4 regions of the Streptomyces sp. NBC_01433 genome follow, and region 3 is predicted to be linked to each of the others. Evidence: riboswitches for the same ligand, from Rfam matches in the RefSeq annotation. Region 3 holds a riboswitch; each other region holds the start of a gene.
The links. A riboswitch is a leader RNA that binds a small molecule or an ion and turns the genes downstream of it on or off. The one in region 3 is predicted to bind cobalamin.
Positions count from the first base shown of each region.

Region 1: another riboswitch for cobalamin. It lies ahead of OG413_RS37090 (ABC transporter substrate-binding protein); the one in region 3 lies ahead of OG413_RS26655 (CoA-acylating methylmalonate-semialdehyde dehydrogenase).
Region 2: another riboswitch for cobalamin. It lies ahead of OG413_RS03485 (ribonucleoside-diphosphate reductase subunit alpha); the one in region 3 lies ahead of OG413_RS26655 (CoA-acylating methylmalonate-semialdehyde dehydrogenase).
Region 4: another riboswitch for cobalamin. It lies ahead of OG413_RS23005 (cobalamin biosynthesis protein); the one in region 3 lies ahead of OG413_RS26655 (CoA-acylating methylmalonate-semialdehyde dehydrogenase).

Region 1 covers NZ_JAPEPM010000003.1:55,446-62,926, reverse strand. The annotation lists gene OG413_RS37105 (PRC and DUF2382 domain-containing protein) at 1-162, shown strand, start outside; gene OG413_RS37100 (ABC transporter ATP-binding protein) at 454-1,311, opposite strand; gene OG413_RS37095 (iron ABC transporter permease) at 1,308-2,303, opposite strand; gene OG413_RS37090 (ABC transporter substrate-binding protein) at 2,432-3,499, opposite strand; cobalamin riboswitch at 3,534-3,721, opposite strand; gene OG413_RS37085 (beta-ketoacyl synthase) at 3,956-5,179, opposite strand; gene OG413_RS37080 (acyl carrier protein) at 5,176-5,463, opposite strand; gene OG413_RS37075 (acyl-CoA dehydrogenase) at 5,552-7,481, opposite strand, start outside.
Region 2 covers NZ_JAPEPM010000001.1:807,197-814,677, forward strand. The annotation lists gene OG413_RS03465 (sugar ABC transporter substrate-binding protein) at 1-211, opposite strand, end outside; gene OG413_RS03470 (GntR family transcriptional regulator) at 491-1,255, shown strand; gene OG413_RS03475 (DUF3311 domain-containing protein) at 1,616-1,870, shown strand; gene mctP (monocarboxylate uptake permease MctP) at 1,867-3,501, shown strand; cobalamin riboswitch at 3,735-3,864, shown strand; gene OG413_RS03485 (ribonucleoside-diphosphate reductase subunit alpha) at 4,009-6,417, shown strand; gene OG413_RS03490 (ribonucleotide-diphosphate reductase subunit beta) at 6,417-7,430, shown strand; gene OG413_RS03495 (hypothetical protein) at 7,449-7,481, opposite strand, start outside.
Region 3 covers NZ_JAPEPM010000001.1:5,943,641-5,951,121, reverse strand. The annotation lists gene OG413_RS26680 (hypothetical protein) at 17-475, shown strand; gene OG413_RS26675 (enoyl-CoA hydratase) at 587-1,369, opposite strand; gene mmsB (3-hydroxyisobutyrate dehydrogenase) at 1,366-2,295, opposite strand; gene OG413_RS26665 (enoyl-CoA hydratase/isomerase family protein) at 2,292-3,359, opposite strand; gene OG413_RS26660 (acyl-CoA dehydrogenase family protein) at 3,356-4,504, opposite strand; gene OG413_RS26655 (CoA-acylating methylmalonate-semialdehyde dehydrogenase) at 4,510-6,009, opposite strand; cobalamin riboswitch at 6,233-6,418, opposite strand; gene tsaD (tRNA (adenosine(37)-N6)-threonylcarbamoyltransferase complex transferase subunit TsaD) at 6,682-7,481, opposite strand, start outside.
Region 4 covers NZ_JAPEPM010000001.1:5,109,419-5,116,899, reverse strand. The annotation lists gene OG413_RS23025 (alpha/beta hydrolase) at 1-777, opposite strand, end outside; gene OG413_RS23020 (class II aldolase/adducin family protein) at 867-1,532, opposite strand; gene OG413_RS23015 (inorganic phosphate transporter) at 1,859-3,118, shown strand; gene OG413_RS23010 (hypothetical protein) at 3,131-3,388, shown strand; cobalamin riboswitch at 3,538-3,669, shown strand; gene OG413_RS23005 (cobalamin biosynthesis protein) at 3,795-4,736, shown strand; partial or broken gene OG413_RS23000 (cobyric acid synthase) at 4,733-6,388, shown strand; gene OG413_RS22995 (putative cobaltochelatase) at 6,838-7,481, shown strand, end outside.

The DNA.
Region 1 (7,481 bases), on a different contig from region 3:
GCCGTCCCGGTGGAGCGCGTCCGCCTGGAGACCAACAGGGTCACCGAGCAGAAGGAGGTCTCCGCCGAGGTTCGCAAGGAGAAGATCGACTACGCGGACGGCAAGGACATGGGCACGGGCAAGGACATGGGCGGCGAGTTCGGCCAGGGACGCCGCCGCTGACCCCCGCACACCGCGGCCGAACGCCGCTCCCATGGTCTCGATCGCCGGGCGGGCTGCTGTCGCAGCCCGCCCGGCGCGATGGGTACAGGCTTTCCGGCGCGGCGCTCTTCCCCGGTCCGCGAGCCGCCCGGCGCGAACTCCCGGACGGTGACTCGATCTCCCTGACGGTGACTCCAACTCCCGTGCCAGTCACGCGAACTCCCTGACGGTGACTCCAACTCCCGTGCCAGTCACGCGAACTCCCGGACGGTGACTCCGACTCCCGGCCGGTGACCGGTACGACGGCGTCCCCTACCGCGCGTCGGCCGGTCGACGACCCGGCAGGAAACGTACCGACGGCCGCCCGTCCGGGCCGTCCGGGGTGACGACCGCCCGTACCCGGTAGACGTCCTCGACGAGCTCTGCGGTGATCACCTCGGCCGGGGTGCCGGCCGCGACCACCCGGCCCGCCTTCAGCACCGTGATCCGGTCGCAGAACATCGCGGCGAGGTTGAGGTCGTGCAGCGCGATCACGCTGGTGACCGGAAGCGACGCGACCAGGGACAGCAGCTCCAACTGGTGCTGGATGTCGAGGTGGTTCGTCGGCTCGTCCAGGAGGAGTTCGCGCGGCTGCTGGGCCAGGGCGCGGGCGATCTGGACCCGCTGGCGCTCACCGCCGGACAGGGTGTGCCAGAACTGTCCGGCTCGGTCGGCCAGTCCGGTGCGCTCCAGCGCTTCGCGTACGGCCTCCTCGTCGGCCCGGTCCGGGGCGGACCACGCGCGGCGGTGCGGGATGCGCCCGAGACGTACGACATCCAGCACGCTGAGTTCGACCTGGGTGGCCGCGTGCTGGTCGACCACGGCCACGCGCCGGGCCACGGTGCGGCGGCCGATGTCGCCGAGCGGGCGGCCGTCCAGCGTGACGGTGCCGCTGCCCGGGGCGAGGACGCCCGCGAGTACCCGCAACAGGGTCGACTTGCCCGACCCGTTGGGTCCGAGGAGCGCGACGGTGGCGCCGGGCGGCGGCGTGATGCTCACCCCGTCGAGGATGAGCCGCCCGCCCGCCTCCCGGCTGACGCGTTCGGCCCACAGGCCCCCGGTGCCCTTGGTGCCCCCGGTACCTTCGGGGGTTCCCGTGCCCTCGGTGGCCCCGGTGGGCCGGCGCGTCATGCGGTCCTCCGGGTGCGGTACAGGACGAGCACGAAGGCGGGCACCCCGATCAGAGCGGTGACGACTCCGACCGGCACCTCCTGGGGGTCCAGGACGGTCCGGGCGAGGGTGTCGACCCAGACCAGGAAGACCGCCCCGGCCAGGGCGGTGACGGGGAGCAGCCGCCGGTGCCCGGAGCCGGTAAGCGCGCGGGCGGCATGCGGCAGTACGAGGCCGACGAACCCGATGGCGCCCGCGGAGCTGACCAGCGCCGCGGTGAGCAGGGCGGTGGTGCACAGGAGCACGATCCTGGTGCGGGCGACATGGACGCCGAGGGCCGCCGCCGCGTCCTGGCCGAAGGCGAAGGCGTCAAGGGTACGGGCGTGGCCCAGGCAGATCAGCAGCGTGCCGGCGAGGACGGCGGCGCAGACCCCCACGTCGCTCCAGCCGACCCCGGCCAGCGAGCCGAGGAGCCAGAACAGCACCCCGCGGGTCTGCTCGGCGTCGGCCGCGGTCATGACGACGAAGGAGGTGAGCGCCGAGAACAGCTGCATCGCCGCGACACCGGAGAGCACGACCCGGTCGACCGTGCCCCCGAGGGTGTGGCTGAGCAGCAGGACGAGGGCGAACGAGCACAGGGCCCCGATGAACGCCCCGGTCGAGATCGACACCGCTCCCCCGCCGACCCCGAGGACGACCACCACGACCGCGCCGGTCGAGGCGCCCGACGAGACTCCCAGGACGAAGGGGTCGGCGAGCGGGTTGCGCAGGAGCGACTGCATCACGGTGCCGCACACCGCGAGCCCGGCGCCGCACACGGCGGCGAGCAGGGTGCGGGGCATGCGCAGGTTCCAGATGATGCCGTCCCGGATCGGAGTGAGTGTCGATTCACCGACGCCGAGATGCGCGGCGACGGCGGACCAGACGTCGGGGACGGAGATCCGGGCCGGCCCGATGGTGACGGCGACCGCGACGGAGAGCGGGAGCAGCGCGAGACCGCAGGTCCACAGCAGTGCGACACGCGTGCGCCGTACGCGGGCACGGGCGCGAGGCGCATGGGGCCCGAGCGCCCCGCCCGGGCCGGAGGGTTGTGCGGGCCGGGTCTTCCCCGCCGGTGCGGCGGCGGCGCGTTCGGTGTCCGTCACCCGCTGAGTCCGAAGTCCCGGAGTCCGGCGGCGACGCGTTCCAGACCCTCGACCGTCCGGATGGACGGGTTCAGGGCCTGGCCGCTGAGCAGCACGTACCGCCGGTGCTTGACCGCGTCCATGTTCTTCGTGACGGGGTTGGACTCCAGGAACGCGATCTTCTTCGCGGCGCTCTCGGCGGTCTGTGCCTTGCGGGTGAGGTCACCGATGACCAGGACGTCGGGGTCGCGGTCGGCGACGGTCTCCCAGCTGATCTGCGGCCATTCCTCGTGGGTGTCGTCGAAGACGTTCTTCGCGCCGAGTTCCCTGGTGATGATGCCGGGGGCGCCGCAGCAGCCGGCCAGGTACGGGGCCTTGGAGTCGGAGAACCAGTAGAGGAGGCTGGCGTCGGCGGCGTCGCTGTCCGCGGTCGCCTTCGCCACCCGGGCCCGCAGCCTGCCGACAAGCTGCTCGCCCCGCTCCTCGACGCCGAACACCCGAGCCAGGTCACGCACTTCGGCGTAGACGCTGTCCATGGTCAGCTTCGCGGTGCGGGATCCGTCACCGCCCCTGCTGTTGTCCTTGCCGGTGCAGTCGGCGGGCGAGACATAGGTGGGGACGCCGAGTTCCTCGAACTGGTCGCGGGGGGCGACGCCGCCCTTGGCGAGCGTCGAGGCGAACGACGCGCTGACGAAGTCGGGTTCCTTGTCGAGGACCTTCTCCGACGAGGGCCGGTTCTCGGCGATCCGCTCCACTTCCGCGTTGGCCTTCTCCAGCCCCTTCATGACCGGGTCGGTCCAGGTGGAGGTGCCCGCGAGCCTGTCGGCGAGGCCGAGGGAGAGGAGGATCTCCGTCGATCCCTGGTCGAGGGAGACGGCCCGTTCCGGTGCGGCCCCGACGGTGACGGTGCGGCCACAGTTCTCGATGGTGACGGGGTAGCCGTCGGCGTTGCTCCCACCGGCCGTCGAGGATTCGGTTCCGCCACCGCAGCCGGTCAGCAGGACGAGTCCCGCCGTGAGCAGGGCAGCGGCACGTACGGGCTGGGCTATGGGCGGCACGGGGTCCCTCTGCGTCTCTGGGCTCATGCGCGGAGCCCGTGGTACGGAGCGCTGCGTCCCGGTGGGGGCCGCAGGTGCCAGCAGGTTTTCGGACTCGGGTTCCTTCGGACGGGGCGCCTTCCCGGAGCACCGTGGTGTTCCAGTGGCCGTGGCCCCGCCCGTCCCCCTCACCGCTGCGCGTCAGTTCCGGTTTCGCACCGGATTCCCTGACTCCTTGCGTGGAGTTCGACTGGCGTTGGCAAGCTATCACGCGCTGTGCCGGGTCCCGGTGGCAGTGCGTCGCGGCCGGTTCGACGAGGGCTGACTCGTAGCGGGCGCGTGCGTTGAAGGGCTGCGCGACGACGGCAAGTGCGTTGCGCCGCGTGAGTTGCGGCCGGTGCGTTGCGGCCGGTGCGTTGCGGCCGGTGCGTTGCGGCCGGTGCGGCCGGGAGGTCGTCCCGCCGCACCGGCCCGAAAGTGTCTCCGTCGGCTACCGGCGCTCGGCTACGGGCGCTGCAGAGCGACCACGGCGTTGTGGCCGCCGAAGCCGAAGGAGTGGCTGACGGCCCGCCGTACCGGCAGCCGCAGCGGGAGCTTGGTGACGCAGTCGATGTCGAACTCGGGCGCCGGGGCGTCCAGGTTGGCGATCGGCGGTACGACACCGTGCTGAAGCGTGAGGATCGTCAGCCCGGCCTCGATGGCACCGGCTGCCCCCATGCAGTGCCCGAGTACGCCCTTGGGGGCGGTGACGGGCGGCCGGTGCGGGTAGGCCCGGCTGATGAGGGCGGCTTCGGTGGCGTCGTTCAGCGCTGTGGAAGTGCCGTGCGCGTTGACGTGGTCGACGTCTTCGGCGCGCCATCCGGCGTCCCGCAGTGCGGCGTCGACGGCTGCTCGGGCGATGGTGCCGGAGGGATGCGGGCTGGTGGGATGGTGGGCGTCCGTCGTGGCGCCGGTGCCCGCGAGCAGCGCCCTGGGGGTCGTGCCCCTGGCGCGGGCGTCCTCGGCCCGTTCCAGCACCATGATGGCGGCGCCCTCGCCCATCACGAGTCCGGCCCGGTCCGCCGCGAAGGGCCGGCAGAGCCTGGACGGGTCGCCGTCCCGGAGCGCCGCTGCTCCCGAGCGGGCGAAGCCGGTCATGGCCACCGGGAACACGATCGACTCGGTGGCTCCGGCGATCGCGATGTCGCACTGCCCGGTGGCCAGCAGATCGCGGGCCACGGAGAGCGCGGTGACCCCCGACGAACAGGCCGTGCACGGCGCCAGACTGGGGCCGGTCGCCCGCATCTGGATGGCGATCTCCGCCGCGGGCATGTTCGGGATCGTGAGGAGGATGCCCGCGGGTGAGGTGGCCGCGGGGCCGCGCCGGTCCAGTGCGACGGCCTGTTCGGTCAGTCCGGCGGAGCCTCCGCTGCTGGTGCCGACGACCACGGCCACCCGGGTCCCGTCCCAGCCTGCGGGGTCCAGGCCGGCGTCGGCGACCGCTTCCCGTGCGGCCAGGACGGCGAACTTGACGTACTTGCCCATGCGGAACGCGGTACGGCCTCCGACCGCGGCGTCCAGATCGATGCCCGAGACCGTGCAGGCGAAGTCGACCGCGCAGCCTTCGAGCTCAGGGACGGTGCGGGCGGGTGAGACCCCGGCGCAGACGCCGTCCCAGGTGGTGTCGGTGTCGTTGCCGACCGGGGTGATCATCCCCAGGCCGGTGACGGCGATGGCGGGCTTGTTCATCGGGCGCAGCTCACCGGCACCGCACCGTCGACGGCCGCACGGATGAACTCCGAGATGTCGGTGAGTGTGGCGTCCTTGTAGAGCGTGTCCGCGTCGGCGTCGACGCCCAGCGTCTCCTTGATGATGACGGCGAACTCGGCGACGGCCAGGGAGTCCATCTCCAGACTTTCCATCGTCGACTCCGGGAAGATCTCGGAGTCGGGCACCTTGAATGTCCCGGCCAGGACCTCGGTGATCTTCGGGTGAATCGTCCTCGCGGCCGTCACGGTCTTCGCGGTGTTCACTGTCTACCTCTCATCGGCATGTACCTCGAACGGCGGGTAGTTGAACGCATCTACCCACCGCCGAAATAACTGGATGACGACGTTCCGGTTACGCCTTCCGGCGAACCGATTCGTCTACGCTCACCTGCGGCTTCTCCAGCCACCGGGACAACACGGAGGTCGTTCCCCAGTACGCCAGCAGAACGCCGCCGACGCCGGCCGCCCCCACGCTTTCGCGCACCGAACGGCGGCGGATACGGTCCCGGACGCGCATGCGCGCGGACCGTGTCTCCCGCCCGCCCTGGCCGCACTGCGACGCCCGGTCCTCGCCCCGGTGCCAGGCTCCGTCGGGGTCGTCGTAGGCGTCCGCGTAATCGGGCCCCGCGATCGGCCGGTCGGCGAGCAGCGCGTCGGGCAGAGCGAACGAATCGACCAGCGCGGGGGCGTGCTCCGCGACCGCGGCGATCAACCGCTCGATGGCGTCCGGCAGCTCCTTTACCTGATCGGCGGTCACCTGTCCGGCCGCGAGCAGGTCGCCGCTGTTGCGGTCCACCCACTGAAGGGCGAACAGCCGCTCCAGCTCCCCCAGTCGGTCCCTGGCCGGTCCTTCGGGCAGGCCCTCCACGGCGTGTGCGTACGCCTCGGCCGCCTGCCGGTACGCGTACGCCTCGACACCGCGCAGGGCCGGTCCGGAGGCCGCGTTCCAGCGGCCGAGGAAGTCGCCGAACGGTGCCGCGCGCATCCGCTCCCGGGCCCGGGTGAAGCAGATCTCCTCCACCGCCGCGAGAAGCCTGCCGAGGAACCGCGGGTCGGCCAGGTCGCCCGGGGCCGCGGGGGCGGCGGACCCGTCCCGCGGTGCGAAGCCGAACATCATCTCGGCGGCCGCCTTGGCATGGATGGCGAGATTGTCCCCCTCGGCGGTGATCACTCCCTCCACGCCGCTGAACACCTCGGTCATGCCGTTGTTCTCCAGCAGCCCCTGCGCTCCGCACCTCTCCCGGCACTCGACGATGACATCGCGGGCCTGCCAGGTGATCCATCCCTTGGCCACGGCGACCAGGCGCTCCGCGTCGTCCCGGTCGGCGTCGGTGCGCTCCTCCCACCGCTGGAGCGCCCTGCGGTGCAGCAGGCTCATCGCGAAGACCGTGGCCATCGCCCCGGCGAGCGGGCCGTGATGGGTCCGGTGGGCGTACACCGGTACCCGCTGGGAGGCGCGGGAACCGGTGATGAGGCGGTGGCCGCCGTAGCGGACGGCGATGGCCAGGGTCACCCGGGCGGATCCGACCGCGCAGGCACTCATGGAGATCTTGCCGGGGGCGACCCGCTCGATGGAGGCGAGGAACCGGCGCCTGCGGTTGGCCACTTCACTGGTGAACTCCCCGCGGTCGCCGACCGCGCCCTGCTCACCGGCCAGCAGGGCATCGCGCCCCACGAAGTACCGGTCGAAGGAGGTCAGGCAGTGGTCGACCGGGCTGCCCATCCGGGCGGGCAGCCGCCGCACCCGTACGCCGGGCAGGGGGCGCACGTCGTCGGTGAGCGGTGCGAGGAAGAGGAACACGCCGTGGTCGGTGCCGTCGACCCGCAGCCGGGCGGCCACCAGCCCGGCCTTGGGTCCGCCGGCCGGGCCGGTGTTGGGCATGAACTTCTGCGCCCCGCTGTGCGGGGTGTGCAGGACGAAGCCGTCGCGTTCGCGGTCGTACGTCGCCGTGGTCTCGACAGCCGGCGCGTCGTTGCCGTGCGCCACCTCCGTGCACAGGAAGGTTCCGGTGCGCCGCAGTTGGAGGAATTCCGACAGGTCGCGGCGGCAGCCGTTGTCGTGGTCGAGGAGGCTGCCGAGGAAGAGGTTGTAGTGGATGCCCGCGACCGTGGCCAGCGACGGGTCGGCCGGGCTGAGCCATTCGTGCAGGGCGGCGAGGGCACGCGGATCAGCGGCCAGCCGGGCGGCGCTGTCGATCGATTCGTTGAGGATCCGCAGGCGGTCGTAGGAAAGGGCGAGCCGCTCGTCGGGGGTTCCCGAGGCGGGACGGCGGAAAGGTTCC
Region 2 (7,481 bases), 5.1 Mb from region 3:
CGGTGACGCCGGGGTACTTCTTCTTGAACTGGGCGTTGACGTCCTTGACGAGTTCCGGCCAGGTCGACTGGGCGTCGCCCATCAGCCAGACCGTCAGGTTCTCCTTGCGGTCCTTCGGGTCCTGCGACGATGCTTTGTCATCGGATCCGCATGCCGCAATCGAAACCAACATGCCCGCGACGCCGATCGCCGCGATGAGCTTGCGCTTCACGCCAAACCCTCCTCAGGGATGCTGCAACCCCGCCCACCGCGAAGACATTCGACGAGTACTGCTGGGGCTGGACCTGGTCTTTAATGGTTTAGACCAGTACCGGGAGCTTGGCCTAGACCTTTAGGGGTGTCAAGGGTGTATAAGAAGTGCACTCGCGTCCGTTATAGGACCGACACCTAAGGGAGGGCGAGGACCCGTGACGGGACCGTGCCACCATGTGAGCCGCGACAGACGGAGGAGCCGGTGACGGCAGCAACGCAGCAGTCGGGAAGGCGGGCCATGGGCGCCGACGGGGGCAGTTCGGGGAACGAGACCGGTGCGGGAACGCGCACTGCGCGCGTACCGAAGTACTACCGGCTCAAGCGCCATCTCCTCGACATGACCGACACCCTGCCACCGGGTACACCAGTGCCGCCCGAACGCACCCTGGCCGCCGAGTTCGACACCTCGCGCACCACCGTGCGCCAGGCTCTCCAGGAGCTGGTGGTCGAGGGCCGGCTGGAACGCATCCAGGGCAAGGGCACCTTCGTCGCCAAGCCGAAGGTCTCCCAGGCGCTCCAACTGACCTCGTACACCGAGGACATGCGTGCCCAGGGACTGGAGCCGACGTCTCAGTTGCTGGACATCGGCTATGTCACGGCCGACGACACGCTCGCCGGTCTGCTGGACATCACGGCGGGCGGACGGGTGCTGCGGATCGAGCGTCTGCGGCTGGCCAGTGGCGAGCCGATGGCGATCGAGACCACACACCTTTCGGCCAAACGCTTCCCGGCGCTGCGCCGTTCGCTGGTGAAGTACACCTCGCTCTACACCGCGCTCGCCGAGGTGTACGACGTCCGGCTGGCCGAGGCCGAGGAGACCATCGAGACGTCGCTGGCCACACCGCGCGAGGCGGGTCTGCTCGGTACGGACGTGGGCCTTCCGATGCTGATGCTGTCCCGCCACTCGATCGACGGGCAGGGCGAACCGGTGGAGTGGGTGCGCTCGGTGTACCGCGGCGACCGGTACAAGTTCGTCGCCAGGCTGAAGCGGCCCACGGACTGAGGCCGTTCGCCCCGATGGGGGACGGACGACGGGCAGGTACGGCGGCCGGGGGACTCCCCCGGCCGCCGGGGTGGCGTTGAAGTCCCCCGCGATCACCGCCGGATGGGGCAGGCAGCCCGCGACATCGCGGGCGAGCGCCCCGAATTCGTTTGCCCGGTCCCCGGCGCGCGATCCGGATCACCCGACCGGATGAAACGGATCGCGCGCCGGGTGAACCGGATCGCGCCCGCGTACGTGACTCCCTCCGATACATCACCGTTGCCGGACCGCACTGGGCACAGGGGGTGACGCCGGCCGGACAGCCCGCCCGGATTCCCCGCCCATTGCCGCCGGTGGTCAGCGAGGGGACGGAGTCACCACATGCCAGAAGACACCGAGGCGAAACCACCCACGGTCACACCCATGAGAGTGGTGATCGCTCTCTGCCTCGTCGCGCCGTTCGTGGCGATGCTGTGGGTGAGTTCGTACGCGAAGGTCGAGCCGACGTTCATCGGCATCCCGTTCTTCTACTGGTACCAGATGCTCTGGGTGCTCATCTCGACCGCGCTGACGATGGTCGCGTACAAGCTGTGGCAGCGTGACCAGCGCGCCCGCAAGGGCGGTGCTTCCGCATGAAGGACGGCGTGAACGGCGTCGCGCTCGGCGTCTTCATCTTCTTCTTCCTGGCCGTCACGGTCATCGGCTTCATGGCCGCCCGCTGGCGCAGGGCCGAGAACGAGGCGAGCCTGGACGAATGGGGTCTGGGCGGGCGGTCGTTCGGCACCTGGGTCACCTGGTTCCTGCTGGGTGGCGACCTCTACACGGCCTACACCTTCGTCGCCGTCCCGGCGGCGATCTACGCGGCGGGCGCGGCGGGCTTCTTCGCGGTTCCGTACACGATCCTCGTCTACCCGCTGATCTTCACCTTCCTGCCGCGTCTGTGGTCGGTGTCGCACAAGCACGGCTACGTCACCACCTCGGACTTCGTCCGCGGCCGCTTCGGCTCGAAGGGGCTCTCGCTGGCGGTCGCCGTCACCGGCATCCTCGCCACGATGCCGTACATCGCGCTCCAACTCGTCGGCATCCAGGCGGTGCTGGACGTCATGGGCGTGGGCGGCGGGGAGACCACGCACTGGTTCATCAAGGACCTGCCGCTGCTCATCGCGTTCGCGGTGCTCGCCGCGTACACCTACTCGTCCGGGCTGCGCGCGCCCGCGCTGATCGCGTTCGTCAAGGACGGCCTGATCTACCTGGTCATCGTGGTGGCGATCATCTACATCCCGATCAAGCTGGGCGGGTTCGACGACATCTTCGCCAAGGCGGGCGAGGCGTTCGCGCAGAAGAACCCGGCGACCGGCCAGCCGCGCGGCGCCCTGGTCCCCGGCGACATGGGCCAATGGGGGTACGCCACCCTGGCCCTGGGCTCGGCGCTGGCGCTCTTCATGTACCCGCACTCGATCACGGCGACGCTCTCCAGCCGCAGCCGTGAGGTGATCCGGCGCAACACCACGATCCTGCCGCTGTACTCGCTGATGCTGGGCCTGCTGGCGCTGCTCGGCTTCATGGCGATCGCCGCCGGGGTCAAGGTGGACAACGGTCAGCTGGCCATCCCGCAGCTGTTCGAGAACATGTTCCCCGACTGGTTCGCGGGCGTGGCCTTCGCCGCCATCGGCATCGGCGCGCTGGTGCCCGCGGCGATCATGTCCATCGCCGCGGCCAACCTCTTCACCCGCAACATCTACAAGGACTTCCTGAAGCCCGACGCGACACCCGCGCAGGAGACGAAGGTCTCCAAGCTGGTCTCGCTGCTGGTCAAGGTCGGGGCGCTGGCCTTCGTCCTGACCATGGACAAGACGGTCGCGATCAATTTCCAGCTGCTGGGCGGCATCTGGATCCTCCAGACGATGCCGGCCCTGGTCGGCGGTCTCTTCACCCGGTGGTTCCACCGCTGGGCGCTGATCGCGGGCTGGGCGGTCGGCATGCTGTACGGGACGGTCGCCGCGTACGGCGTGGCCAGTCCCACGCAGAAGCACTTCGGCGGGTCGTCGAAGGAGATCCCGGGCATCGGCGAGATCGGCTACATCGGGCTGACGGCGTTCGTGCTGAACGTCGTCGTCGTGATCGTCCTGACCCTCGTCCTGAACGCGCTGAAGGCCCCGGCGGGGGTCGACGAGACCTCCCCCGCCGACTACACGGCGGATGTCGGCGACGCGGGCGTCAAGGCGACGCTGCCGCCCGCGACGGCGGGTGCGCCGGGCGGTCACTGACCCCCCGTATCAGCGGTACGCGGGCCGTCACGTCTCCCCCTGGGGGGCGCGGCGGCCCGCACGCTTTCCGGCGCCCCGGACAACGACGCGGGAGTGGGCGGAACGGCCCCGTACGGGGCTCCCAGCGGGGCTGGAAGCCCCTTCCCGGCCTGCCGCCGGAGGCCCTCCGGCCGACGCTCCGTCAGGGCTCAACACACCTCGCGACACAACATGTGGGGGCTGCCTCATCGGGCGGCCCCCACATGTATGCTCGTGCTCGCTGTCGTCGCAGGGGAATCCGGTGCGAATCCGGAACTGTCCCGCAACGGTGTATTCAGTGTGCTTTTGCACACCCGAAGTCCGACGACCTGTCGACAGCGCGTCCGGCTCGACCGAACCGGACGCCAAGACGTCCGGGCCTCGCGGATGGGCCGGTGGACGCCGTACGCAGTGCTGCCCCGCTCCGGGCTTCGCGCTGCCCGGCTGCCCCGCTCTCCGCCCGGCCCCCGCCGAGCGAGGGAAAGCCCAGTGACCATCGCGCCAGCCGATCCGGTTTCAGCCTCCGCCGCAGCCGCCGAGGCGACGGAAGCCACGACCGACGCGCCGGGGACCGCACTCCTGCGGACCCTGACCGACCTCACCGTCGATCTGCCCGACACCGACCCCGGACGGGTCGCCGCCGCCGCGCTGCGCGGCCGCAACGCCCGGTCGGACGAGGCCGAGCTGCGTTCGCTGGCCACCGAGGCGGCCGCGGGCCTGATCTCCGAGGACCCGGCGTACTCCCGGCTCGCCGCCCGGCTGCTGAGCCGTTCCATCGCCGACGAGGCCGCCGGACAGGGCGCGCTGTCGTTCTCCGCCTCGGTCGCCGTGGGACACCGCGAGGGCCTGATCGCCGACCGTACGGCCGCCTTCGTGGCGCTGCACGCGGCCGCGCTCGACGCGCTGGTCGAGCGGTCGCTGGCCGACGGCGCGGACGACCGCTTCGGCTACTTCGGGCTGCGGACGCTGCACAGCCGCTATCTGCTGCGCCACCCGCACACCCGCCAGGTCATCGAGACGCCGCAGCACTTCATGCTGCGGGTCGCGGCCGGTCTGGCCGAGGACGAGACCGTGCGCGCGCTGGACGAGGTCGCGGCGCTGTACGGCCTGATGAGCCGGCTGGACTACCTGCCCTCCTCCCCCACGCTCTTCAACTCCGGCACCCGGCACCCGCAGATGTCCTCCTGCTATCTGCTGGACTCGCCCAAGGACGAGCTGGACTCGATCTACGACCGCTACCACCAGGTGGCGCGGCTCTCCAAGCACGCGGGCGGCATCGGCCTCTCGTACTCCCGTATCCGCGCCCGCGGTTCGCTGATCCGGGGCACCAACGGGCACTCCAACGGCATCGTGCCGTTCCTGAAGACGCTCGACGCCTCGGTCGCCGCGGTCAACCAGGGGGGCCGCCGCAAGGGCGCCGCCGCCGTCTACCTGGAGACCTGGCACGCGGACATCGAGGAGTTCCTGGAGCTGCGCGACAACACGGGTGAGGACCAGCGGCGTACGCACAACCTCAACCTGGCGCACTGGATCCCGGACGAGTTCATGCGCCGGGTCGACACGGACGGGCAGTGGTCGCTGTTCTCGCCCGCCGATGTGCCCGAGCTGGTGGACCTGTGGGGCGACGGGTTCGACGCGGCCTACCGTGCGGCGGAGGCGTCGGGGCTGGCCCGCAAGACGATGCCCGCGCGTGACCTGTACGGCCGGATGATGCGTACGCTCGCGCAGACCGGCCAGGGCTGGATGACGTTCAAGGACGCCTCCAACCGGACGGCCAACCAGACCGCCGAGCCGGGCCGCGTCGTCCACTCGTCGAACCTGTGCACCGAGATCCTCGAAGTCACCGACGACGGCGAGACGGCCGTCTGCAACCTCGGCTCGGTCAACCTGGGGTCGTTCGTCGCGGACGGGTCCATCGACTGGGAGCGGCTGGACGCCACCGTGCGCACCGCCGTGACCTTCCTGGACCGGGTCGTCGACATCAACTTCTACCCGACCGAGCAGGCCGGGCGCTCCAACGCCCGCTGGCGCCCGGTGGGCCTGGGCGCGATGGGCCTCCAGGACGTCTTCTTCCAGCTCCGGCTGCCCTTCGACTCCCCCGAGGCGCGGGCCCTGTCGACGCGGATCTCCGAGCGCATCATGCTCGCGGCGTACGAGGCGTCCTGCGACCTCGCCGAGCGCTCGGGCCCGCTCCCGGCCTGGGCCGAGACCCGGACCGCGCGCGGCGTGCTGCACCCCGACCACTACGACACCGCGCTGAACTGGCCGGAGCGCTGGGAGGCCCTGCGCGCCCGCGTCGCGAAGACCGGGATGCGCAACTCGCTGCTGCTGGCCATCGCGCCGACCGCCACGATCGCCTCGATCGCCGGGGTGTACGAGTGCATCGAGCCGCAGGTGTCCAACCTGTTCAAGCGCGAGACGCTCAGCGGTGAGTTCCTCCAGGTCAACGCCTATCTGGTGGACGAGCTGAAGCAGCTCGGCGTCTGGGACGCCCGGACCCGTGAGGCGCTGCGCGAGGCGAGCGGTTCCGTGCAGGGCTTCGCCTGGATCCCCGAGGACGTGCGGGCGCTGTACCGCACCGCGTGGGAGATCCCGCAGCGCGGCCTGATCGACATGGCGGCGGCGCGTACGCCGTTCCTCGACCAGAGCCAGTCGCTGAACCTGTTCCTGGAGACGCCGACGATCGGCAAGCTCTCCTCGATGTACGCGTACGCCTGGAAGCAGGGGCTGAAGACGACGTACTACCTGCGCTCGCGCCCGGCGACCCGGATCGCCCGTGCCGCGTCCGGTTCCGCGTCCGCCACCGCCCCCATCCCCGTACAGCAGGCCCAGGCTCCCGACGCGGACGCCATCGCCTGCTCCCTGGAAAACCCCGAGTCCTGCGAGGCCTGCCAGTAATGAGCTCCAACGACAAGAACCTGCTCGACCCGGGCTTCGAACTGACCCTGCGGCCGATGCGCTACCCGGACTTCTACGAGCGCTACCGGGACGCGATCAAGAACACCTGGACGGTGGAGGAGGTCGACCTGCACTCCGACGTCGCCGACCTCGCCAAGCTCTCCCCCGGCGAGCAGCACATGATCGGCCGGCTGGTGGCGTTCTTCGCGACCGGTGACTCGATCGTCTCCAACAACCTCGTGCTGACGCTGTACAAGCACATCAACTCCCCGGAGGCGCGGCTGTATCTGTCGCGGCAGCTCTTCGAGGAGGCCGTGCACGTCCAGTTCTATCTGACGCTGCTCGACACGTATCTGCCCGACCCGGACGACCGGGCGGCGGCGTTCGACGCGGTCGAGGAGATCCCCTCCATCCGCGAGAAGGCGCAGTTCTGCTTCAGGTGGATGGATTCGGTCGAGAAGATCGACCGGCTGGAGACGAAGGCGGACCGCCGCCGCTTCCTGCTGAACCTGATCTGCTTCGCGGCGTGCATCGAGGGGCTGTTCTTCTACGGCGCCTTCGCGTACGTCTACTGGTTCCGCTCGCGCGGCCTGCTGCACGGCCTCGCCACGGGCACCAACTGGGTTTTCCGTGACGAGACCATGCACATGAACTTCGCGTTCGAGGTCGTGGACACCGTCCGCAAGGAGGAGCCGGAACTCTTCGACGACGAGCTCCAGCAGCAGGTCACCGACATGCTGAAGGAGGCCGTCGAGGCGGAGCTTCAGTTCGGCCGCGACCTGTGCGGCGAGGGCCTGCCCGGCATGAACACGGAGTCGATGCGCCAGTACCTGGAGTGCGTGGCCGACCAGCGGCTCACCCGCCTCGGCTTCCCCCCGCTGTACGGCTCGGAGAACCCGTTCTCGTTCATGGAGCTCCAGGGCGTCCAGGAGCTGACGAACTTCTTCGAGCGCCGCCCGTCCGCCTATCAGGTGGCGGTGGAGGGCTCGGTCGGCTTCGACGACGACTTCTGAGCGGTCCGTCGGGCCGGGTCAGATCCTGGCCCAGCTTCTGAGGTGGGGGCG
Region 3 (7,481 bases):
ATGAAGGGCAAACATCATGAGGCACGGTTTACGGCGACTCGGTGTCTTTTCCGCCCTCGCCGCGGGCACGCTCGTTCTGGCCCCCACGGCCGGCGCGGTCGCCCCCACCACCGCCACCATCTCCTTCGACTGCGGCTCGTACGGCTCGGGCAGTGCGACCCTCACTGCCGCCCAGAACGGTACGGCCGCGACCATCAACGTCTCGACGTCCGCCATCACCGCCCCCATCAGTATCGGCGCGAACTCCGTCAAATCAACGCTTACGCTCACCAACAAGGGTGCGGGCTCGGTGACCTTCACCGGTAACGCGAACCCGGCCATCCCCGCCGGAAGTCCCGTGTCCACGGGGCCGCTCGGCGGGACGGTCGCTTCGGGAGACAGCCTGGCGGCCACATCCCTCAAGGTTGTGGTCTTCGGCATCACCGCGACCTGCAACGCAACCTCCGCGCAGTCGCCCGGCCCGTTCGTGTTCTGAACCGGTCCGAACTGACCGACGTGTCGGATCGGGACAGCGGATCGACGTGTCGGTGCGGCCGGACCGTGCCACCCGTCTTCAGCGGGTGGCACGGTCCGGCCGCCCCTTGCGTCAGGAGTGAGTGAAGCCGGGCTGTCGCTTGTCGACGAAGGCGGTCATGCCCTCCTTCTGGTCCGCGGTCGCGAACACGGCGTGGAAGAGCCGGCGTTCGAAGCGGACCCCCTCCGCGAGGGTCGTCTCGAAGGCCCGGGACACCGCTTCCTTCGCCATCATCGCGACGGGCAGGGACATCCCGGCGACGGTCTCGGCGACGGCGAGCGCCTCGCCGATGAGGTCGTCGGCGGGTACCACCCGCGAGACGAGACCGGCCCGCTCCGCCTCCGCGGCGTCCATGGTGCGGCCGGTCAGGCACATCTCCATGGCCTTGGCCTTACCCACCGCACGGGTCAGCCGCTGGGAGCCTCCGATACCGGGGATGACGCCCAGCTTGATCTCGGGCTGTCCGAACACGGCGGTGTCGGCGGCCAGCAGGATGTCGCACAGCATCGCCAGCTCGCATCCGCCGCCGAGCGCGTATCCGGAGACGGCCGCGACCGTCGGAGTCCGCAGCGCTCCGAGCCGGTCCCAGGCGGTGAACCAGTCGCTGAGGTACATGTCCATATAGCTGTGGGGCCGCATCTCCTTGATGTCGGCTCCGGCCGCGAATGCCTTGGGCGATCCGGTGAGGACGATGCAGCCGATGCCGGGGTCCCGGTCCAGGTCCGCCGTCGCGGCGACGACCTCGTTCATCACCTGGACATTGAGTGCGTTGAGGGCCTTGGGGCGGTCGAGCGTGAGAAGTGCGGTACGCCCCGTGCGTTCGACCCGGATCGTCTCGTAGGGCTCTGTGGTCATGCGCCGTCTCCGTCCCGGACCGTGTGCGGTGCCGACTTCTCCCTGATGGTTCCGACGATCCCGGAGAAGTCCCGGCCCGTCCCGGCCCCCTCGGCATAGGCCGCGTACACCTCTGCCGCTCTCATGCCGAGTTCCGCATGCACACCACCGGCCCTGGCGGCGTCGGCCGCGAGTCCCAGGTCCTTGGCCATCAGCTCGGCGGCGAAGCCGGGACGGTAGGCGCGGTTGGCCGGGCTGCCCCGGACGGGACCCGGCACGGGGCAGTTGACGGTCAGGGCCCAGCACTGGCCGGACGCGGTGGACGCCACGTCGAACAGAGCCTGGTGGGACAGGCCCAGGCTCTCGCCGAGGACGAACGCCTCGCTCACCGCGATCATCGAGATGCCGAGGATCATGTTGTTGCAGATCTTCGCGGCCTGCCCGGCGCCGGGCCCGCCGCAGTGCACCGCCCGCTTCCCCATGATCGCCAGCAGCGGGTCCGCCTCGGCGAACTCGGCCTCGCCGCCGCCCGCCATGAAGGTCAGGGTGCCGGCCTCCGCGCCGACCACTCCCCCGGAGACCGGGGCGTCCAGTGCCCGCATCCCCGCCGCGACCGCGGTCTCGTGGGCGCTTCGCGCGTCGGCCACATCGATGGTCGAACAGTCGATGAACAGGGTGCCGGGCCGGGCGGCGGCCAACGCCCCCTCCTCCCGGTAGAGGCCCAGGACATGGCGCCCCGCGGGCAGCATGGTGAGCACCACGTCCGCCGTCGCGGCTGCCTCCGCCGATGATCCGGCCGGTTCCACCCCGTTCGCCACGGCCGTGCTGAGCAGTTCGGGCATCAGGTCGTAGCCGATGACCCGGTGGCCGGCCCGGACGAGGTTGGCCGCCATCGGGCCGCCCATGTGGCCGAGGCCGATGAAGCCGATCGTGCGCCTGCTGTTCACCACGGCACCTCCTGTGCGGTTGCGGCCAGGTGGAGTCCGCCCCCGGCGGGCGGGGCGAAGTAGCGCGCCACGTCCGCGCCGGAGACCTCGGCCAGGGTGGCCGGTGTCCAGTGGGGGCTGCGGTCCTTGTCGATGACCTGCGCCCGGATCCCCTCCGCCAGGTCGTGCGAGGCGAGTGCGGCGCAGGAGATCCGGTACTCCTGCTCCAGAACGCGCTCCAACGGGCCGAGCCTCCGTGCCCGGTGGAGCGCGGCGAGCGTGACCTTCAGCGCGGTGGGCGACTTGGCGACCAGGGTGTCGGCGCTCTCCGCCGCGGCACGCGAGCCGTGGGCGCGCAGCCGGACAAGGATCTCCTCGACGGTGCCGGCCCGGTAGCAGGCGTCGATCCAGGGCCGGTGACCGGCCAGTTCGCCCGGCGGCGCCTCCCGCACGTACGAGGGGAGCACGTCGCGCACCGGTCGCGTGGCGAGGTCGCCGAGCAGCCGGGGCAGATCCGCGGAGGGAACGAAGTGGTCGGCGAGCCCGCACAGCAGCGCGTCGCCCGCGCCGATCCGCGCGCCCGTCAGCGCGAGGTGGGTACCGAGTTCGCCCGGTGCGAGGGCGAGCAGATAGGTGCCGCCCACGTCGGGGACGAAGCCGATGCCGGTCTCCGGCATCGCGATCCGGGAGCGCTCGGTGACGATGCGGACGCTGCCGTGCGCGGAGACCCCGACGCCGCCTCCCATCACGATTCCGTCCATCATGGCGACGTACGGCTTCGGGTAGTGGGCGATGCGGGCGTTGAGCCGGTACTCGTCCCGCCAGAAGCCGGCCGAGGCCGTGTTCCCGGCGCGCACGTCCTCGTAGATGGAGCGGATGTCGCCGCCGGCGCACAGGCCGCGTTCACCGGCACCGGTGATGATCACGGTCTCCACCGCCGGATCGTGCTCCCAGACGGTCAGTGCCGCGTCGATGCGCCGCACCATGGTGTGGGTGAGGGCGTTGAGCGCCTTCGGCCGGTTGAGCGTGAGGTGGGCCGCGCGGCCCTCGGTACGGAGCAGCACGTGCTCCTCGGCGGCGGTCACCGGAACGCCTCCGTCAGTCCGCGGGCCACGATGACGCGCATGATCTCGTTGGTTCCTTCCAGGATCTGATGGACCCGGAGGTCGCGGACGATCTTCTCGATGCCGTACTCGTTCACGTATCCGTAGCCTCCGTGGAGTTGGAGGGCACGATCGGCGACGGAGTAGCCCGTGTCGGTGGCGAAGCGTTTGGCCATCGCGCACAACTGCGGGGACTGCGGGTCTCCGCGGTCCAGGGCCTCGGCGGCCTGGTGGAGCAGGGCGCGGGCGGCGGCGAGTTCGGTCGCCATGTCGGCAAGGCGGAACTGCAGGGCCTGCTGGTCCAGCAGCCGGGCGCCGAACGCCTCACGGCCCGCGAGATACGACAGGCTCCTGCTGAGGGCGCTACGGGCGCCGCCCAGGGAGCAGGCGGCGATACCGAGCCGGCCGCCGTTCAGGCCGTTCATCGCGATGCGGAAGCCGTCGCCCGCCCGGCCGAGCAGCCGGTCCGCGGGCACTCGGACCCCGTCCAGGACCACCTGGCGGGTGGGCTGGGCGTTCCAGCCCATCTTCTTCTCGTTCGGCCCGAACGAGAGGCCGGGATCGTCCCGGTCCACGACGAACGCGGAGATGCCGTCTGGGCCAGCTCCCCCGGTGCGTGCCATGACGACGTACACCTGGGATGCGCCCGCTCCGGAGATGAACTGCTTGACGCCGGTGAGGAGGTAGTCGTCCGCGTCCCGCACCGCGCGGGTGCCGATCGCCCCGGCGTCCGATCCCGCGCCGGGTTCGGTGAGGCAGTAGCTGCCGAGGTCGTCCATGGCGCACAGCCGGGGCAGCCACCGTGCGCGTTGCCCCTCGTCGCCATAGGTGTCGAGCATCCAGGCGACCATGTTGTGGATGGAGAGGTAGCCGGCGATGGACGGGCAGCCGGAGGCCAGGGCCTCGAAGACGAGGACACCGTCGGCGCGGGAGAGGCCGCTGCCGCCCGCGTCCTCCCGTACGTACACGCCGCCGAGCCCGAGCCCGGCGGCCTTGCGCAGCGTGTCGAGCGGAAAGTGCTTGTCCTGGTCCCACTGGACGGCATGGGGGGCCAGGTGGTCCTGCGCGAAGTCGAGGGTGGTCTCGATCAGGGCCTGTTGGTCCTCGGTGAGCGATGTGGTGGTCATGGCGCTCATCCCATGGTGGGGAGGGTGAAGCTCGCGCCTTCCCTGGCGCCCGAGGGCCAGCGCGAGGTGACGGTCTTGGTGCGGGTGTAGAAGCGGATGGCGTCCGGGCCGTGCTGATTCAGGTCGCCGAAGCCGGATCGCTTCCAGCCGCCGAAGGTGTGATAGGCGACGGGGACCGGAATGGGGACGTTGACGCCGACCATGCCGGTGTTCACCCGGCGGGTGAAGTCGCGGGCGGTGTCACCGTCCCTGGTGAAGATCGCGACCCCGTTCCCGTAGGGGTGCTCGCTGGGCAGGCGCAGGGCCTCCTCGTAGTCGGCGGCCCGTACGACGCACAGGACGGGTCCGAAGATCTCCTCCCGGTAGATCCGCATCCGTGAGGAGACCCGGTCGAAGAGGGAGGCCCCGGCGAAGAACCCGTTCTCATGGCCGGGCAGGGTGAAATCCCTTCCGTCGACGACGAGTTCGGCGCCCTCTGTGACGCCGATGTCCACATAGCGGCGGACCCGTTCGAGGGCGTCCTGGCTCACCAGGGGGCCGAAGTCGGCCTCCGGGTCGTCGGAGCGGCCGATGCGGAGTGTGCCGATGCGTTCCCTGAGCGCGGCGACGAGCCGGTCGGCGGTCTCCTCGCCGACGGGCACGGCCACGGAGATCGCCATGCAGCGCTCTCCCGCGGATCCGTATCCGGCGCCGATGAGCGCGTCGACGGCCTGGTCGAGGTCGGCGTCCGGCATCACGATCATGTGGTTCTTGGCGCCGCCGAAGCATTGGGCGCGCTTGCCGTGGGCGGCGGCGGTGGCATAGATGTGGGCGGCGACGGGAGTGGAGCCGACGAAGCCCAGCGCACCGACCCTGGGGTCCTCCAGGAGGGTGTCGACGGCTTCCTTGCCGCCGTTGACCACGTTGAGGACACCGGGCGGCAGACCGGCCTCCAGGAACAGCTCGGCCAGGCGCAGCGGCACGGACGGGTCCCGCTCCGACGGCTTGAGGACGAACGCGTTTCCGCACGCGAGAGCGGGCGCCGCCTTCCACAGCGGGATCATCGCGGGGAAGTTGAACGGGGTGATTCCCGCGACCACTCCGATCGGGGAGCGCAGCGAGTGCACATCGATTCCGGTGCCCGCGTTGTCGGTGAACTCACCCTTGAGCAGATGCGGGATTCCGGCGGCGAACTCGACCACCTCCAGGCCGCGTTGGATGTCGCCGTGCGCGTCAGCCACGGTCTTGCCGTGCTCGGCGGACAGCATCCGTGCCAGGGATTCGCGCTCCGTCTCGACGAGCTGGAGGAAGCGCAGCAGGACGCGGGCGCGCCGCTGCGGGTTCCACCGGCCCCATTCCCGCTGCGCGTTGACCGCCTCGGTGATCGCGATCCTGGTGTCGGTATGGCCCGCGAGCGGTACGCGTGCCTGGACGGCGCCGGTGTTGGGGTCGTACACGTCGCCGAAGAGGCCGGACGTACCGGTGGTGTGCTTGCCGCCGATGAAGTGGGTGAGTTCACGGACCATGGATGCCTGCTCTCGTCAGGTGAGATCCGGGGATGGCACGGCGGGACGCCGTCGGGCGCACGGGTGGGCGCACCGCCGGGGAAGGCCGTGGGACAGCGAACAGCGGGGCCGGGGGCCTCGGAGGTCTATGAGCGCACGGTGGTTCGGGTACGCTCCGCCGGATCACCAGGGTCGTGGGTATGCGTACGGACCGGTGCCATGCGTGTCTGCTCCATCCTCGTGGAAACACGGAACATTCCGCGGCCGGTATCCTGACTCCCGGATCCCCGCGTGCTGCCCGCCTTCCCGGCAGACCTCGCCAGTGGCGTGTGGATGGCAGCACACTCCCCGGTCACAGTGGCGGGACCGTGCCGGATTCACACCGGCTTCCCTGCACCGCGGACCTTGTGCCACGAACATATAGTTGGACGTCCTAGTAAGTCCACCCCTCCACTCCCCGTGTCGTGACCGGCCGCTCGAACAGCCTTCCTGAGCAGCCGACTTGTGCCGTGACCGCGCGCCGGGCGCGCCTCGGAACCGGAGGGACCCGAGAGGGCGGAGGGGGCGGAGGGACCGGAGCGGGCGCGTGATCCACCCGGGGGCGAAACCGGCGACGTCCGCTCCTCTCGGCGCGCGGGACACCGGCGTGCGCGAGCAGTTACCCGCCTCGGAGAATCCTGACGCGGGCAGCCATCAGGCGGCCCTCGCCGCGGCCGCCCCGGGGGTCAGTGCCGCGTATTCCAGGGGCGCGGACGGGTCGATCGACACGTCGAGGGGGGCGGGCTCGGCTCCTGCTCGTACGAGGAGGTCGCCGACAGCCGCGATCATCGCGCCGTTGTCCGTGCACAGGGTCATCGGGGGCACGCGCAGTCGCACGCCCGCGGCCGCGCACCGCTCCTCGGCGAGCGCGCGCACCCTTGAGTTCGCGGCGACACCGCCGACCACGACGAGGGTCCTGACGCCGTGGTCCCGGCAGGCGGCCAGCGCCGTGCGGGTCAGCACATCCGCGATCGCCTCCTGGAGCGAGGCCGCGCCGTCGGCCACCGGCAGCTCACGGCCCCGGTGTCCCTCGGCCCAGCGCGCGGCGGCGGTCTTGAGACCGGAGAAGGAGAACGCGTAGGGGTCCCCCTTCCGCCCGGTCAGCGGGCGGGGGAAGGCCACCGCACGCGGATCGCCTCCCCGGGCGGCGCGGTCGATGGCCGGGCCTCCCGGATACGGCAGGCCGAAGACCCGGGCCACCTTGTCGAAGCACTCTCCGGCGGCGTCGTCCAGGGTGTCCCCCAGGTGCGTGATCGGATCGCGGGCCAGGTCCCGTACGAGCAGCAGGGAGGTGTGCCCGCCGGAGACGATCAGCACCACACAGGGATCGGGCAGCGGGCCGTGCTCCAACGTGTCCGCGGCGACATGCCCCGCCAGGTGGTGCACCCCGTACAAGGGGGCGTCGATCGCGTAGGCCAGGGCCTTCGCGCCCGCGAGGCCGACCTGGAGCGCCC
Region 4 (7,481 bases), 830 kb from region 3:
CAGGACGAGGCCGCTGATGCGGTCCCGGAGCGCGGAGTTGACCGCGGCGTGCAGTGCCATCGAGGCGCCGGTCGACCAGCCGTGCAGGACGACGCTCTCGGCGCCGTAGCGCAGGGCGTAGCGGATGGCGGCGTCCAGGTCGCGCCATTCGGAGGCGCCGAAGTGGCCGAGGCCGTCGGTGGAACGGGGGGCTCCGGCGTCGCCGCGGTAGGCGAGGTCGAGCACGGGGAGCCGCTGGTCGTGCAGGAACTCCATCAGGTTCATGGGGTGTTCCCGGGTGGTGCCGAGGCCGTGCACGGTGATCACCCAGGTGTCCCGGGCGCCGGGCACGAACCATGCGGGCAGGATGCCGAGTTCGCCGGGGATCTCGACCTCCTTGTGGTCGAGACCGAGGGCGCTGCCGGGGTCGCCGCTGTACAGCTCGGGGGTGAGGCGGACCTTGCTGCCCGCCTTCAGGGTCCCGTGGTTCACCCGTTCCAGCCTGCGGACGACGGTGTCCGGGGCGTGCGGCGCCTGTTCGGTCACCGGCCCGACGACGGCGTGCACACCGGGGCCCACCAGTCCGTACGTGCCGGGCCGGAGCGCGGCGAACGAGCGGGTCAGGGTGACCTGCCCGGCCGCCGTGGCATGCACGGTGACTCTGCGGTCGGCGGGGAGGGGACGTCCGGACGGCACCTTGAGGGCGGCGTCACTGGCGTACCGGCCGGCCGCGACCGCTGCCGCGCCGGCGCCGAGGATCGTGGTGACGGCCACTGCCGTCGCTGTTGCCGGGCGCACGGCTTCAGTGTCGTGGCGTGCGGTGCGCGGTGCCAGTGGGCGGGGGCCGTCCGGTGCGGAGCCCTCGCCGGGAGCGCCGGGAGGGTGGATCAGCCGGGTTGGCCGTATCCCTTCAGGGCGTCGGTCACCTCGCGCAGCTGGGCCGGGGAGAGCAGGGTCGGGCGGTGGCCCGGTACGGAGCTCGCGGTGAGCCAGAGCCTGCACAGCCATTCGAGCTGGGCGGTGCGGTCGTACGCCTCGTCGAGGGTGTCGCCGTAGGTCACGGTGCCGTGGTTCTGCAGGAGGCAGCCGGTGCGGTCGCGCAGGGCGGTGAGCATGTTGTCGGCCAGCTCCCGCGTTCCGTAGCGCGCGTAGGCGGCCGTCCGGACGGGTCCGCCGAGCAGGGCGGCCGCGTAGTGCACCAGCGGGACCTCGGTGACCAGGGTGGAGACGGCGGTGGCGTGCACCGCGTGGGTGTGCACGACGGCGGCGGCGGAGCTGTTGCGGTACACGGCCAGATGGAGGGGAAGTTCGCTGGTCGGGGCCAGCTCACCGAGGATCTGGCGCCCTTCGAGGTCGACGCCGACCGCGTCCTCGGGTCGGAGCCGGTCGTAGGGCACACCGCTGGGGGTGACCAGGACGGTCCCGCCGACGCGTGCCGAGACATTGCCCGACGTGCCCACGACCAGGCCGTCCGCCGCGGACCGCCGGGCCGTGTCGACCACGCTCCGCCAGACCCGTTCGATCGCGTCCCGGGACTGATCGCTCGCGCTCATGCGGGAATCGCCCGTGCCGGAATCGCCCGTGCCGGAATCGCTCATGCGGGGATCCTAGGGTGACGTCCCGGCGGCCGGGACCCCTCGCGACCCCGGGTGACCGGAATCTCTTACGAGTGACAGAACCGCGGCTCAAAATCTTCGCCAAGCGGGGGCAAAGGGCAGTCCTCGCACCGCCTCAGGGGCGTAACCAGGCCCCTCGCGTACACAAGCGGAGTGATCCCAATCCATTTGGGATCACCACAGCGCCCCGCCCAGTTCATCTTCCGTTCACTCAGGTTGCCTACGGTCCACGAGCCACTGACGTCGAACGATTGCCTGGGTAAATGGAACACATCACGCTGCTGCTCGCGATTGTGGTCGTGACAGCTCTCGTGTTCGATTTCACGAACGGTTTCCACGACACCGCCAACGCGATGGCCACCACCATCTCGACCGGCGCCCTGAAGCCCAAGACAGCGGTGGCCATGTCCGCCGTTCTCAACCTGATCGGCGCGTTCCTGTCGGTGGAGGTCGCCAAGACGATCTCCGGCGGGATCGTCAACGAGGACGGCCTCAGAACCGAGGTCATCTTCGCGGCGCTCGTCGGCGCCATCCTGTGGAATCTGCTGACCTGGCTGGTCGGCCTGCCCTCCAGCTCCTCCCACGCCCTGTTCGGCGGCCTCATCGGCGCCGCCGTCATGTCGGCCGGCTGGTCCTCGATCAACGGCGGCACCGTCGTGACCAAGGTGCTGCTGCCCGCGATCGCCGCCCCGCTCGTCGCCGGTCTCGCCGCGCTGCTGGCCACCAGGCTGACGTACCGTCTCAGCCGCAAGGTCACCGACGAGGCGCAGCTGAAGTCGACCGCCAAGGGCTACCGGGCCGGCCAGATCGCCTCGGCCGGTCTCGTCTCGCTCGCCCACGGCACCAACGACGCGCAGAAGACGATGGGCATCATCACCCTGGCCCTGGTCACCGGTGGCGTCCTGTCCCCCGGCTCCAACCCGCCGGTCTGGGTCATCGTCTCCGCCGGTGTCGCCATCGCCCTGGGTACGTACCTCGGCGGCTGGCGCATCATCCGCACCATGGGCAGCGGCCTGACCGACCTCAAGCCGCCGCAGGGCTTCGCCGCCCAGACCAGTGCGGCCACGGTCATCCTGGCCTCCTCGCACCTCGGTTTCTCGCTCTCCACCACCCAGTCCTGCTCCGGCGCCGTGATGGGCGCGGGCCTCGGCCGTAAGGGGGGCGTGGTCCGCTGGTCCACCGCCACCCGGATGTTCGTCGCCTGGGGCCTGACCCTGCCGGCCGCGGGCCTGGTCGGCGCGGGCGCGGAGTTCCTGACCAAGCAGGGCGGCTGGGGCGTCGCCGTCGTCGCGGTCCTGCTCGTCGCGGGCTCCGGTGCCATCTGGCTGCTGTCGCGCCGCAAGCCGGTCGACCACACCAACGTCACCGGCGGCGGCGCGGAGGACGAGCCCGCGGGCGTCGTCACCACGGCCATGGCCGCCGTCACCCCGCCCCCCATCGGCACCACGGCCACGGACCTCAAGACCACCATCTCGGCTCCGGCCGGAACGCCCGCCGACCCGGCGCGGCCGGCCACGGTGTAAGGACAGATCCCCATGAACATCGACTGGGCAGCTCTCGCCTCCGTCTTCGGTGTCAGCCTCGTGGTCACCGTGGCGCTGGTCGGCCTCTTCACGCTCGGCATCATCGGCCTCTCCAAGCAGGCGTCGACGCAGGCTTCGACGGCACAGGGTTCGACGGCGCGGGCGGGCGGCTCCGGCGGCGCGTTCACGCCGGTCCGCGCCGGTGCGTACCTCTGCTTCGCGCTGTGCGTGGCGGCGGTCGCGTACGGGATCTATCTGATCGTCGCCTGACCCGCGTCACCGCTCCTCCATCGGGCCGGACACACCGTGTGTGTCCGGCCCGATGTGCGTCTGGGCACACTGCGGCCCCGCAGGTCAACGGCAAGTTGACGGGCGTTCTCACAGCGTGGTGGACTGCCGGAGCCGTTTACGGCGACAGCAGAGGAAGCCGGTGCGAATCCGGCGCGGTCCCGCCACTGTCACCGGGGAGCAGTCCCCCACATCGGAAGTCACGGTCCGCCGACGCGGGCTGGAAGGCCGGGGGAACTGCGGATCCGGAAGCCAGGAGACTCTCGTCGCCGGTCACGTCGAACCAGGGCGCGGACCCTGAGTGAGGACATACGCCATGCCTGGCCGCCGTGCGCCGGAACCTGTGTCGCCCCCTGCGAGAACCTCCCGCACCGCGGTCGGCTGAGCCATGCGTGCCGACCGCATCTTCGCGTACGGCGCCACGGCCGGACTGATCGGTGACCGCCTGCTCGGTGACCCCCGCCGGGGGCATCCCGTCGCCGGGTTCGGCCGGGCGGCGGCAGCCACCGAGCGCCTGCTGTGGCGCGACCACCGCGGGCGGGGCGCCCTGCACACCCTCGTCTGCGCCGGAGGCGCCGCGGGAGCCGCCGCGCTGGCCTCCCGTGCCGTACGGGGCCGCCCCGCCGCGGCTGTCGCGCTGACCGCCGCCACCACCTGGTCCGTGATCGGTGGTACGTCGCTGGGCCGTGAGGCGCGCGCCATCGCGGGCGCGCTCGCCGCCGGGGACATCGACGTGGCCCGGGAGCGGCTGCCTCATCTGTGCGGGCGTGATCCGCACTCGCTCGACGGGCCGCGGATCGCCCGCGCCGTGGTCGAGTCCGTCGCCGAGAACACCTCGGACGCCGTCGTCGGCGCCCTCGTCTGGGGCGCCCTGGGCGGGGTCCCCGGACTCGTCGCCTTCCGGGCCGTCAACACCCTGGACGCCATGGTCGGCCACAAGTCGCCCCGCTACCGGCGCTACGGCTGGGCCTCGGCCCGCCTGGACGACCTGGCGGGATGGCCCGGAGCCCGGCTGACAGCCGCGCTGGCCGTGGTGGCCGGGGGACGTCCGGGCGAAGCCGTACGGGCGTGGCGTGCGGACGCGGGCAGCCATCCGAGCCCCAACGCGGGTCCGGTGGAGGCCGCGTTCGCGGGGGCGCTCGGCGTACGGCTCGGCGGGACCCTGGCGTACGCCGGGCGCGTTGAGCACCGGCCGGTGCTCAACGCGCCCGGTCGGGCGGTGGAGAGCGCCGACATCGAGCGAGCGGTGCGACTGTCGCGCCGGGTGAGTGCGCTGGCCCTCGGCGTGTGCGTGGCGGGCCGGCTGATCGCGGGACGGAGACGGACATGAGCGGCGGACTGCTGGTCGCCGGAACCACATCGGACGCGGGCAAGAGCGTCGTCACGGCCGGGATCTGCCGGTGGCTGGTGCGCCAGGGGGTGAAGGTCGCGCCGTTCAAGGCGCAGAACATGTCGCTCAACTCCTTCGTGACCCGCGAGGGCGCGGAGATCGGCCGGGCCCAGGCGATGCAGGCCCAGGCCGCCCGGGTGGAGCCGACCGCGCTGATGAACCCGGTGCTGCTCAAGCCCGGCAGTGACCGTTCCAGTCAGGTCGTCCTGATGGGGAAGGCGGTCGGTGAGATGAGCGCCCGCGGCTATCACGGAGGACGGCAGGAGGCGCTCCTCGGGACCGTCGTGGACTGTCTGGAGCAGCTCCGGGGCACGTATGACGCCGTGATCTGCGAGGGGGCGGGCAGTCCCGCCGAGATCAATCTGCGGCGCACCGACATCGTGAACATGGGCATCGCGCGGGCCGCGCGCTTCCCCGTGCTGGTGGTCGGCGACATCGACCGCGGGGGCGTCTTCGCCTCGTTCTTCGGTACGACGGCACTGCTGAGCGCCGAGGACCAGTCGCTGGTCGCGGGTTACCTCGTCAACAAGTTCCGCGGCGACGTCTCGCTGCTGGAGCCGGGTCTGGACATGCTGTACGGGCTGACCGGGCGGCGCACGTACGGGGTGCTGCCCTTCGCGCACGGCCTGGGCATCGACGAGGAGGACGGTCTGCGCGTCTCGTTGCGCGGTGCCGTACGGGAGTCGGTCGTCGCGCCGCCGCACGGCGAGGACGTGCTGCGGGTCGCCGTGTGTGCCGTACCGCTGATGTCGAACTTCACCGATGTGGACGCGCTGGCCGCCGAACCGGGTGTGGTGGTGCGGTTCGTGGACCGGGCCGAGGAACTGGCCGACGCGGACCTGGTGATCGTGCCCGGTACGCGCGGGACGGTGAAGGCGCTGGCCTGGCTGCGGGAGCGGGGGCTCGCCGACGCGCTCGTGCGGCGGGCGGCCGAGGGGCGGCCGGTGCTCGGCATCTGCGGCGGGTTCCAGGTGCTCGGTGAACAGATCGAGGACGAGGTGGAGTCGCGGGCCGGACAGGTCGACGGGCTGGGGCTGCTGCCGGTGCGGATCCGGTTCGAGCGGGCCAAGACGCTCGCGCGGCCGGTCGGTTCGGCGCTCGGGGAACCGGTGGAGGGGTACGAGATCCACCACGGGGTCGCCGATGTGCGGGGCGGCGAGCCGTTCCTGGACGGGTGCCGGGTGGGCTCGGTGTGGGGGACGCACTGGCACGGGTCGCTGGAGAGCGACGCGTTCCGGCGGCGGTTCCTGGCGGAGGTCGCGCGGGCGGCGGGGCGGCGGTTCGTGGCCGCGCCGGACACGAGTTTCGGGGCGCTGCGGGAGGAGCAGTTGGACCGGCTCGGGGATCTGGTGGAGGAGCACGCGGATACGGATGGGTTGTGGCGGTTGATCGAGGGTGGGGCGCCGGGGGGGTTGCCGTTCATCGCGCCGGGAGCGCCGGTGGTGGGGGCGGGTGTGTCTGCGGGTGGTGGTGCGTCGTCTGTGGGGGGTGGTGCGCCTGCGGCGGGCTTGTCTCCCCGCCCCGCCCCTTCCCGAAACCGGGGCTCTGCCCCGGACCCCGGTCCTCAATCGCCGGACGGGCTTGAAGTTGCCCGCCACGCGGCGCAGGAGCCGGACAGGCTTGAAGTTGCCCGCCACGCGGCGCAGGAGCCGGACAGGCTTGAAGTTGCCCGCCACGCGGCGCAGGAGCCGGACAGGCTTGAAGTTGCCCGCCACGCGGCGCAGGAGCCGGACAGGCTTGAAGTTGCCCGCCACGCGGCGCAGGAGCCGGACAGGCTTGAAGTTGCCCGCCACGCGGCGCAGGAGCCGGACAGGCTTGAAGTTGCCCGCCACGCGGCGCAGGAGCCGGACAGGCTTGAAGTTGCCCGCCACGCGGCGCAGGAGCCGGACAGGCTTGAAGTTGCCCGCCACGCGGCGCAGGAGCCGGACAGGCTTGAAGTTGCCCGCCACGCGGCGCAGGAGCCGGACAGGCTTGAAGTTGCCCGCCACGCGGCGCAGGAGCCGGACAGGCTTGAAGTTTCGGATGTCAACAAGGAGGCCCTGTGAGTACGCCGTATCCCTTCACCGCGATCGTCGGGCAGGACGATCTTCGGCTCGGGCTGTTGCTGAACGCCGTCAGTCCGGCTGTCGGCGGGGTGCTCGTGCGGGGGGAGAAGGGGACCGCCAAGTCCACCGCCGTGCGGGCGCTCGCCGCGCTCATGCCGGAGGTCTCCGTGGTGCCGGGCTGCCGGTTCTCGTGTGACCCGGGTGTTCCCGATCCGGCGTGTCCCGATGGGCCCCACGGCGACGGAACCGGCGTGTCGCGGGCCGCGCGGACCGTGGAGCTGCCCGTCGGGGCCTCCGAGGACCGGCTCGTGGGCGCGCTGGACATCGAGCGGGCGCTCTCCGAGGGCGTGAAGGCTTTCGAGCCGGGGCTGCTGGCCGACGCGCATCGCGGGATTCTGTACGTGGACGAGGTCAACCTGCTCCACGACCATCTGGTGGACCTGCTGCTGGACGCGGCGGCCATGGGTGCTTCGTACGTCGAGCGCGAGGGCGTCTCCGTACGGCACGCGGCGCGTTTCCTGCTGGTCGGAACCATGAACCCCGAAGAGGGCGAGCTGCGGCCGCAGTTGCTGGACCGGTTCGGGCTCACGGTCGAGGTGGCCGCGTCCCGTGACACCGACCAGCGGGTCGACGTCGTGCG